Regions from separate parts of the Pantoea sp. C2G6 genome, predicted to be linked through region 3. Evidence: predicted binding sites of a transcription regulator. Region 3 holds the regulator's gene; each other region holds the start of a gene.

Region 1 (3,552 bases), on a different contig from region 3:
GCGACCAGCTTTTCGGCAATGGGGACGGTAGCGTATCGCTACATGGTCAAAGAGGGAGGATTTAACTACCTGCTGAGGAAAATCATCTGCCTGATGGTGATCAGTCTGCCGCTCTCGTGGTGGCTGATCCAGAGCCACGGCATCATGGGGGCCGCGTGGAGCGTTTTCCTTTCAGAACTTTTGTCCCTGACCGTAATGAATTACTTCTTTAAAAACGGCGTCATTCAAAAGATTCAGGTTTCCTCACTCAACTACAAAACCTACAAATGAGGTCAGATATGCTCAAGTTGAAAGAAGAACTCAGAAGAAGTGTGCAGTACTTTATTAAGAAGATGCCCTGGGCTTATCAGGACCGCATCTACTACTTCCATAAGTTCAGAAAGCTGCCCAATCTGCGTCAGCCGAAAGTGTTCAACGAAAAGGTGCTGTACCGTAAGTTTATCTTTGGCGATTACCAGAACTACGGTCGCCTCTCTGATAAATACTCGGTGCGCGAATTCATTGCTGAGAAAATCGGTAATGAATACCTGATCCCGCTGGTACACGAAACCACGGACCCGACCACGCTGAACAGCTTACCCTGCTGGAAAGGAACGGTGATCAAGCCGAACCACGCCTCCAACATGGTGGAGATTCTGCTGGAGGAGCCAGACGCCCTGCGTAAGCAGCAGATTATTCACGACTGCTACCGCTGGCTGAAGACCGACTTCGCCAACGAAGCGCGTGAGATTCACTATCGCTACATCAAGCCACGCATTCTGGTGGAGAAGTACATCGGGGATGGCAAAAGCGCGCCGATCGATTACAAGTTTCATATGTTCAACAAGCGTGATGGCCGGTTTGAATATGTGTTGCAGGTGATCTACAACCGCTGTCAGCCGCTGCTGTCGATGAATTTCTACGTGAATAACCTCAATGAGGCTTATCACAAAATTCGTGACACCGGGCTGGATGTCTCACCGATACTGCCGTCACTGGAGCAGGCGCTCGAACTGAGTAAAAAGCTGGCCAGTGATTTCGACTATGTGCGTGTGGACTGGTATATCCATGACGAACAGATTTACTTCGGCGAGCTGACCTTCACCCCAGGTGCAGGGCTGGTAACCGGCTTAGATCGCGGTTTAAATCAGATGATGGGAGATATGTGGATTCAGGACCGCCGCGGAACGCAGAGCCCGGGCGTGACAGTGCAGGATGTGAATATCCCTGCCATGTTGAAGAAAATTTAAGCACACACAGCAATATAAAAAACCCCGCTTCGCGGGGTTTTTTATGCGCAAAATCAGGGCATCGGCCAGTCAGCGGGCGCCTGGCTCATCGCGTCAATAAAGGCGTGCCTGGAGATAGCCAGGAAGTTATGCAGGTCAGCCATGCTCAGGGTAATCCCCATCAGGCCGGTGACAAACCAGCAGGTCATGCCTAAACCGATTCCACCACACATAAAGGCCATCACGTGACGGCTCTCCTGGCGAAGTTTCGTTTTCAGGGTGCTGGCGAAAAACATCATCACTGCGCTCAGCAACTCCCAACGCATAACAAACAGACTGGCGGTTAACGTAGCCATCGGCCGGACCTCAATATCAGTAAGTATTCCTGACAAGCTGCGGACATCACCGGCGGCGCAAAAGTGTGTCAGGGAGTCCTTTTCCGCCGTCAACCCAGGTTCAAAGTGTGACTTGGGTCACATTATATCAGCGGTTTCTTAAATATTGAACAAAATTTGACTCTGGTATGGCAGATCGGGGCGGGGGAAGAGCTGAGCAGAAAGAAAAGCGGAGCATTCAGCCCGCTGCGCCCGCGAAGGGGCGCAGCTGACGTTTAACGGACCGGACAGCACTCGCCAGTGGTGCGCTGGGTGAAGCTGGCCATGCCGTCGCTGCGGCCATAGTTCAGCAGGCGAGGGCGCTGAATCGCCTGACGGCGCATGGCGTGACGGTAGGCGGTAGGCGTCTGGGAAAACTGACGACGGAACACGCGGGAGAAGGTCTGCTGCGAGTCATAGCCATACTGCATCGCAATATCAAACACCGGACGCTGCGTCTGGCAGAGCGCCTCCGCGGCCAGCGTCAGACGGCGCTCACGAATATATCCACCCAGCGTCTGTTTCGTCACGGTACGGAACATACGTTGCAGATGCCATTTCGAGTAGCCCGATTTGGCGGCCACCTCATCTATCGACAGGCTTTTATCGAGGTTCTCGTCAATCCAGTGCGTCAGGGAATGAATGATCTCTTCTTGCATCATGGCCTCATCCTTCTGGTGCTTAATCAGTGATAAAGGGAGTTTAGTCGTTTTGATGGAGAGCGAGTATAATTCCTCAAGTTAACTTGAGGTAAAGAGCCTGATGAAAAAAGAACGCAACTATCCCAAACCGGTGTTAACGCCGGGTGAAGTGGCGCGCCGCAGCGGTGTGGCGGTCTCGGCGCTGCACTTCTATGAAACCAAAGGGCTGATTTTCAGCAGCCGCAACAGCGGCAATCAGCGGCGTTACAGCCGTGACGTGCTGCGGCGCGTCGCCATTATCAAGATTGCCCAGCGTATTGGCATCCCGCTGGCAACGGTCAGCGAGAGCCTGGACCATATCCCGCCCAATAAGCGGATGTCGACGCTGGAGTGGGACGCGCTGACGCAGCACTGGCGCGAGGAGCTGGACAAGCGCATTGAAACCCTGACCCGCCTGCGCAATGACCTGGATGGCTGTATTGGCTGCGGCTGTTTGTCGATGCGCGACTGCCCGCTGCGCAATCCCGGCGACCGGCTGGGTCAGCAGGGTTCCGGCGCGGTGCTGCTCGACCCGGAACAGGACGATAAACATCCTGACGCGGAGTGACGTCTATACTGGAGGGAGGTTAAAACACAGGGAATCATGATGATCACCGTTCACCATCTTGAACAATCGCGCTCGCAGCGGGTGCTGTGGCTGCTGGAAGAGCTGGAAGTGCCGTACCAGATTAAGCGCTATCAGCGCGAACCGACCATGCTGGCACCGGAGGCGCTTAAAAAGGTCCATCCGCTGGGCAAATCCCCGGTGATCACCGACGGAAACCGGGTGGTGGCGGAGTCGGGTGCCATCCTCGAATACCTGGCAGAGAAATATGACCATGAATCGCGGCTGACCGTCACCGATGAAGAGGCGCGTTTGCAGTGTCGTTACTGGCTGCACTACGCCGAAGGGTCGCTGATGCCGCTGCTGGTGATGAAGCTGATCTTTGGTCAGATGGGCAAAGCGCCGGTGCCGTGGCTGCTGCGTCCGGTGGGGGCGGCATTTGGTAAAGGGGTGCAGAAAGCCTTTATCGATAAACAGCTGAAGCCCCATATGCAGATGATCGAACAGCATCTGGCGGCGAATCCGTGGTTTGCCGGTCAGCGCCTCACCATCGCCGATGTTCAGATGAGCTTCCCCCTGCTGGCGCTGGCGCGACGAGCCGGTTTAGCCCAGATGCCCGCCACGGAGCAGTGGCTGCAAACCGTGCAGCAGCGCGCCGCCTGGCAGCGGGCCATCGCCCAGGGCGGTGAAATTTCTCTGCCGGGTTAACGCTCTCTTCGTCCGGC
Region 2 (3,552 bases), on a different contig from region 3:
TTTAAGCTTATCGGTGTAGAGCACCATGGCGTAATCTTTGGTGCCGGTCAGGTGCGCCAGCAGTTCGGTATGACCCGGATAGAGATGGCCTGCCGCATGCATCGCCTCTTTGTTCAGCGGCGCGGTCGCGATGGCGTGCACCTCGCCCGCCAGCGCCAGTTCGGTGGCGCGCTTAACGCAGCGCCACGCCAGATCGCCCGCCTCTTTCTGCACCACGCCCGGCTTCAGCGCCTCGGGATCGGCTAAAGGCTCATCGATCACATTGATGATGCCAGGAGCGAACCGGGCCTGCGCGACCCGATCAAGTACCCGTAATTCCGCCTGCGGCGTGATGTTCATCGCCATAATGCGGCGCAGCGTGCTGGCACAGCCAATCACCACGGCAGGTACGCCGTTCAGCTCACCCGCGGAGAGCGATTTGATGATGATTTCCGGGCTGATGCCCGCCGGATCGCCCATGGTGATCGCAATAATTTTACTCACTCGACTTCTCCTCAATAAAATCAATGGCTGCTACCAGGGTGTTTTTGTCGCCAAAGCCACCCGCTTTGGTCATCACCGGCAGGGTAAATTCACTGTTAAGCAGAACCCCGTGCGGCACACAGCCCGCCACCAGGCCCTGAATGCTGAAGCCGCTGGCGCCCAACGCCTGCGCGACGGCAATCGCCACATCGCCACCGGAGAGATAGAGCGCATGGGGCAGCCGCGCACGGCAGAGACTCTGCGTTATCTCGCCCAGCAACCGGCAGATCCCCTCGCCCAGTTGCTGGCGTGTCAGGCCGGACTGCTGGCAGAGACGATCGATCTCATGCCGCTGGGCAGCGTGCTGGCAGGTGCGGATCAGCGTATGGCGACCGGCGCGCAGCGCGGCGGCGCACTGCTCGATCCACTGCTCCCGATCAGGCCAGGCGGGCTGCTGAAACAGCTGCGTAATGTCAATATCCACGAGGGTGACTGCCCGCTGGTGCATCAGCGTGTCGATCTGCTGCTGTGCGCTGCCGCTCATCGATCCCACCACCGCCAGCACCGGCCGGCGCGGCCGGACCGAGAGAAAGGCTCCCAGCGCATCACTTAATCCGGCCGCCCCTACCAGCAGCGGTTTCTCAGGCAGCCGCGCCGCCGCTGCCACCAGCCGAGCCAGGTCAGCATCATTCTCCGCGTCCACCACTACCACACCGCGTGCCGCCGCTAACACTGCGTCAAGCGCATCGCTGCGCAGCGTCGTGAGATCGATTTCGCTGCCGTCGAGCTGCATCTGCTGCAACACGCTGGCGCTGCGGATCGGGGTTTTGGGATCGCTGGCGAATTCGGTGTCAGTGAGTAAGCGCTGATCGATCCACACCTTACCGTCGCGGGTGGTGCGGCTCAGTCGTGGAACCGCCGGAGCAACCAGCGCCAGCGTTTTGCCACTGGCACGCAGTGCCGCCTCAGTTTCTGCACCGACGTTGCCGCGCAGAGTGGAGTCGATCTTTTTAAACAGCCAGCCCTGATGCATCTGCTCCGCATAGTGTTGCACTACGCCGGTGACGCGCCCGGCGGCCTGTTCCGCGCTGATGGCGCGGCTGTCGGTGCTGATAACCAGCACATCCGCCGCCTCACCCTGCCATTGCCGCTGTGCGCCAAACAGTACATGCACTCCGGCACCCGCCTGTGCCAGTCCGCTACCGGCATCATTGGCGCCGGTAAAATCATCGGCAATGACCAGCACCGGGGTTTTCCACAATGATGAGCCCATCCTCTCTCCTGTCTGGCTGTTGCCTCTGCAATTGATTATATTCAATCATGATTGATTATATGTGAGCAAGATCAAATTAATCGAAATCGATATGTCCTATAAAATTAGCCACAGAGAGTGATTAACCCTGCCTTCAATTGAGCAAAATTAATCATTCGCTCAGCAATGACAGCAATAAGGGCAACAGATGAATATCAATAGCACGGTGATCAGCGGCTATCAGGCGCTAAACGACATGCGCTATCTGCTGAATGGAATATCGACAGCGTTAGTGGTAACGGATAAGAACATTGAAGCCATTCCGGCGGTGCAGGCGCTGATAAAGCAGCTTCACACGCTGATCCCGCAGCTCAGCGTGGTAAACAGCGTGCCGCCCGAGCCACGGCAGCATGATGTGGCGGCGATTGTCACGGCGCTGCCACAGCGTCAGGTCGATATGGTGATTGGCATCGGCGGCGGCAGCGTGCTGGATGTAGCCAAACTGCTCTCGGTGCTGTGCGCTGACACCGCGCCGTCGCTGGAAGCGCTGCTGGCGGGCGAGAAGCCGCGGCACCGCACCCGCTCAATACTGATCCCCACCACCGCCGGCACCGGATCCGAAGCAACGCCTAACGCGATTCTGGCGATCCCGGAGAAAGAGACCAAAGTCGGCATCATCTCACCGGTGATGCTGCCCGACGTGGTGGCGCTGGTGCCGGAACTGACCACCAGCATGCCGGCTCATATCGCCTCTTCAACCGGTATTGACGCGCTCTGCCACCTGATTGAATGCTTCACCGCCAGCGTCGCCAATCCGGTCAGCGACAACTATGCGCTGACCGGCATGAAGAAGCTGTTCGCTCACCTCGAAACAACGCTGCGTGAACCGGATAACCTGCTGGCGCGGCTGGAGATGCTGTGGGCCTCCTATTACGGCGGCGCGTCGATTGCCCATGCCGGTACGCATCTGGTGCACGCCATGTCCTACCCGCTCGGCGGCAGATATCATCTGCCGCACGGCGTCGCCAACGCCATCCTGCTCGCCCCCTGTATGCGCTTCGTCCGTCCGGCGGCGGTGAGCAAATTCGCCCAGGCGTACGATCTGCTGCCGAAAGCCGACGCCCGCTTAAGCGACGAGCAGAAATCCCACGCGCTGGTCGATTACTTCACCGCGCTGGTGGCGCGTCTGCAACTGCCAGCCAGTCTGGAAGCACTGGGCATCAGCCCGGATCACCTGCCCTGGTTAGTGGAAGCGGCGCTCGACGTTCAGCGGCTGATGAAAAACGTGCCGATGGCCGTCACCGCCGACGATGTTCGCGCGATCTATCTGACGCTGTTTCCCTCCTGCCAGGCGGAGAAAAGTTATGCATAACAAGATAAGCGGCGTACTGACCGCCATCGTCACCACCTTTGATCAGGAAGGTGCCTTTAATCCGGTGGCGCAGCGTGAGCAGGTGAGACGGCAGATCGACGCCGGTAACGGCATTTTTTGCGGTGGCACCAACGGAGAGTTTTTCGTGCTGAACGAGCAGGAGAAGATCGCGGTAACAGCCACCTGCGTCGAGGAGGTCAACGGCAGAGCGCCGGTAGTGGCGCACATTGGCGAGATCTCGACCCGCGAAACCCTGCGGCTCGGCCAGCAGATCGCCCGCCTCGGCGTCGATGCCGTCTCCGCCATTACGCCCTGGTTTGTGCCACTGAAGCAGCAGGAGCTGATCGACCACTATCAGCGCGTGGCCGATGCCCTTAGCGTGCCGCTGTTCCTCTATAACATCCCGGCGCGCACCGGCAATACGCTCCAGCCGGAAACCGTGCGCACGCTGGCGGCGCACCCGAAC
Region 3 (3,552 bases):
GCGCTGATAAGCCAGTTTTTCCGGCGACTGCTCCGCACCCAGCAACAGCCGCAGTGCATCCTGATAGGTCTCCAGCGCATCATGCGCGTTCTGCCGGAGCAGGCCGCTCTGCCACTGCGGCCACAGCCAGAGCATGCCGCCAAAGGCGATCAGGCAGCCCATCAGCGTATCCATCAGTCTCGGCAGCAGAAACTGCGCGCCGTTCAGCGACAGCAGTTGCAGTGAGTAGACCGCCGTCACCGTGAAGCCAATCATCGACCAGCCGTAGAACTGGCGGGTGAATCGATAGCTGATAAAGGTGATCGCCAGCATGATCAGCAGCACCAGCGACTCCGGCACCGCCAGACGCAGGGCGGCGGCCGCAATCACCAGGCCGGCGAAGGTGCCCAGCGCCCGGTGCTGGATGCGGACGCGGGTCGCGCCGTAGCCGTTCTGACTGACGAACATGATGGTCATCAGGATCCAGTAGGGTTTCGGGATGTTGAAGAACAGCGCCAGCGCGCTGCCGAGCATCAGCATCACCGCAAAGCGCGCGGCGGTGCGCAGGGCCGACGATCGCCAGGAGAGATAGCTGCGCAGTGCCGGTAACAGCGGCAGGCGGCGCTGACGGTCCGCCATCAGATCGCGCTGATAGAGCGGTTTCTGGGTGCGCAGTACCCGCGCGATGCGGTTGAAGTGATAGAGGCAGAAGTTACCGACCGGGTTGTCAGGGTGCTGGCGGGCGATCTTCTCCAGCGCGCCGAGCTGTTTATCCATCGCAAAGCGATCGGGCAACTGGTGATAGAGGATGTTATCCGCCAGCACCCGCAGTCGGGTTGAGATGGTTTTGGCGTTCCAGCGGATCACCGCTTCGGCATGGCTCTGCTCCACCAGCTTCTGCACTTCTTCCGGCTGATGCAGGCTGACCGAGATATGTTCCTGAAGGTCGAGTGCCACCTGAAAGGCGCGCGTCAGCCGTTTATGGCTGTGATCGCGATTGGCCGACAGCATATGCATCTGCTGATAGCAGGTGGTGATCAGATCGACCACTTTCTGCTGACGAGCCAGCAGCGGCGGCAGCGCTTTTTCCGGGTCGGTCAGCTGGGTGAGCAGGGTATATTTGGCGTCGCAGTAGTTAGCCAGCTCGCGATAGATCAGGCTTAGGCTCTCGCGCATCGGCTGTTCTTTCCACAGCCAGAACCAGAACCAGTTAAACAGCCCATACCAGAGCGTGCCGCCGATGTAGAGCAGCGGGGTGACATAGATGGGCATCCGGCCGACCAGGCTCAGGGTAAAGATAGCGGCGATTAGCGTGCCGGGCAGCAGGCGGCCATGCAGCGGGCTGATCTCACCGGTTACGCCGAGCAGCAGCGGCATGGCGAACAGGATCAACGGCAGCGGTATCGCATGCAGGGTAAGCCACTGAATCAGAAAGCTGCCGAGTGCGAACAGGCTGCCGCCAATAATCAGGCGTTTAAAGAAGCGCTTATGCGGGGTATCCAGACCGGCGATGTTGCAGCAGGCCGGCACTAAGGAGAACAGCAGACCTTTTTGCAGGTCGCCCGCCAGCCAGCCCAGCGCCACCGGCAGGCAGAGTACCAGCGTTTGCCGCAAGGCATAGTTGACTTCAGGATGGTAAATAATTCGACGCCACATTGGCTCAACACAAACAATAACGGCGTGATGTTGCCAGCACGCCGTGGATGACAGGAGTTAGCGGGTACCGTATACCACGATAGTTTTGCCGTGTGCGGAGATCAGGTTCTGATCTTCCAGCATCTTCAGAATGCGGCCCACGGTTTCACGTGAGCAACCCACAATCTGACCAATCTCCTGACGGGTGATTTTAATCTGCATCCCATCGGGGTGAGTCATCGCGTCGGGCTGCTTCGCCAGGTTGAGCAGGGTCTGCGCAATGCGTCCGGTGACGTCGAGGAAAGCGAGGTTACCTACTTTTTCCGACGTGACTTGCAGGCGACGTGCCATCTGCGAGGAGAGTCGCATCAGGATGTCGGGGTTGACCTGGATCAGCTGACGGAATTTCTTATAGGAGATTTCCGCCACTTCGCACGCGGTTTTAGCCCGTACCCAGGCGCTACGCTCCTGACCTTCTTCAAACAGGCCAAGCTCACCAATGAAGTCGCCCTGGTTCAGATAGGAAAGGATCATCTCTTTGCCTTCTTCATCTTTAATCAGAACCGCGACGGAACCTTTCACGATGTAGTAAAGCGTTTCTGCTTTTTCACCTTGATGAATCAGCGTACTTTTGGATGGATACTTATGAATATGGCAATGGGACAGGAACCATTCGAGTGTAGGGTCTGTTTGCGGTTTGCCGAGAACCATTCGCTATTATCCTCTGTTGTAATCGTGCCCAAAATACAGGGGGCAGTTTTCCCTGTCAGGCGATGAAAGCTTCAAGCGTTTCCTTTTCAGGAAATTATTCGGGCCGCATTCGGCGCAGTGCGCATCATTCTTCCCGGCTTCGCCATTGGGTGACGAAAAATATTTTCAGCACTGTTTGTAGCATAGCTTTTGCCGACTGTCTTGTGTTGTCTCGCTTCAGCTTGGGGTGGATTTCTCTGGATTGCTGTTTACCAGGCGAAAGCGTACTCTGACGACAAAACAGCGTATTCTGGAGCAAAAATCATGCAGGCAAGAGTGAAATGGGTAGAAGGGCTGACATTCCTCGGGGAATCTTCATCCGGCCATCAGATACTCATGGATGGAAATTCAGGTGATAAAGCGCCCAGCCCAATGGAGATGGTTCTGATGGCGGCGGGTGGTTGCAGTGCGATTGACGTGGTTTCAATTCTGCAAAAAGGCCGTCAGGATGTGGCTGATTGTGAAGTAAAACTGACCTCAGAACGTCGTGAAGAGGCGCCGCGAATCTTTACGCACATCAACCTGCATTTTATCGTCAGCGGCAAAGCGCTCCAGGATAAAGCGGTCTCACGCGCGGTGGATCTTTCTGCTGAAAAATATTGCTCGGTGGCCATCATGCTGGGCAAAGGCGTTACCATCACCCACAGCTATGAAGTGATTGAGTTGTAGTAACTGCAAGAGTCATTGCTGACCTGCTAACTTCACTTCCAGTATCTGATGCAGGTTGCTTCAAGACCGTGTCTGGGCAGGTAATCCGCTTTTAGACTGTGCCTGCGCAGAGAACCGGGTCAGATCGGAAAGTCGCAAAACCGCCATCCATGGCGTGCTCGGCCCGCGCGATTACGCACCTCATCCCTGAGGTGCGCCCGTTGCCGGGCCAACGCTTTGCGTTGTTCAAAAACGCTCCCGGCGTTTTTGTCCCAGGCGCGGGACGCTTTCCTCTTCTGACCCGGCTCCCTGCGCGTTGAGCGACGGCGTTGCGTTCAGGCCTACTCTGCTTTGGCTTTGTCATCAGTCCAATGGGCTATGACGGACCTCTTACTCAATGCGTTTCCCTTCCATCAGCCGCTTCACCAGCGGTCCCATGATCAGCTCCATCGCCAGACCCATTTTGCCGCCCGGCACCACCAGCGTATTGATGTGCGAGATAAACGAACCCTGCAACATCGCCAGCAGATAGGGGAAGTC

Evidence for each region. The regulator CRP, encoded in region 3, controls carbon source genes, mostly activating them, when cyclic AMP is high. The targets are predictions, from matches to a motif close to ATGTGANNNNNNTCACAT.
Region 1: a site for CRP is predicted at 1,670-1,687, ahead of ACCW71_RS16070 (YjcB family protein). Genes of this name have one in related genera too.
Region 2: a site for CRP is predicted at 1,795-1,812, ahead of ACCW71_RS11755 (iron-containing alcohol dehydrogenase). Genes of this name have one in related genera too.

The regions. Positions count from the first base shown of each region.
Region 1 is NZ_JBGMNJ010000013.1:54,968-58,519, forward strand. It holds gene ACCW71_RS16060 (oligosaccharide flippase family protein) at 1-270, shown strand, start outside; gene ACCW71_RS16065 (ATP-grasp fold amidoligase family protein) at 279-1,229, shown strand; gene ACCW71_RS16070 (YjcB family protein) at 1,283-1,564, opposite strand; gene soxS (superoxide response transcriptional regulator SoxS) at 1,819-2,244, opposite strand; gene soxR (redox-sensitive transcriptional activator SoxR) at 2,345-2,830, shown strand; gene ACCW71_RS16085 (glutathione S-transferase family protein) at 2,870-3,535, shown strand.
Region 2 is NZ_JBGMNJ010000007.1:150,609-154,160, reverse strand. It holds gene ACCW71_RS11765 (D-threonate 4-phosphate dehydrogenase) at 1-483, opposite strand, end outside; gene dtnK (D-threonate kinase) at 476-1,735, opposite strand; gene ACCW71_RS11755 (iron-containing alcohol dehydrogenase) at 1,923-3,086, shown strand; gene ACCW71_RS11750 (dihydrodipicolinate synthase family protein) at 3,079-3,552, shown strand, end outside.
Region 3 is NZ_JBGMNJ010000005.1:19,746-23,297, reverse strand. It holds gene ACCW71_RS08845 (YccS/YhfK family putative transporter) at 1-1,635, opposite strand, end outside; gene crp (cAMP-activated global transcriptional regulator CRP) at 1,693-2,325, opposite strand; gene ACCW71_RS08835 (OsmC family protein) at 2,629-3,033, shown strand; gene ACCW71_RS08830 (phosphoribulokinase) at 3,403-3,552, opposite strand, start outside.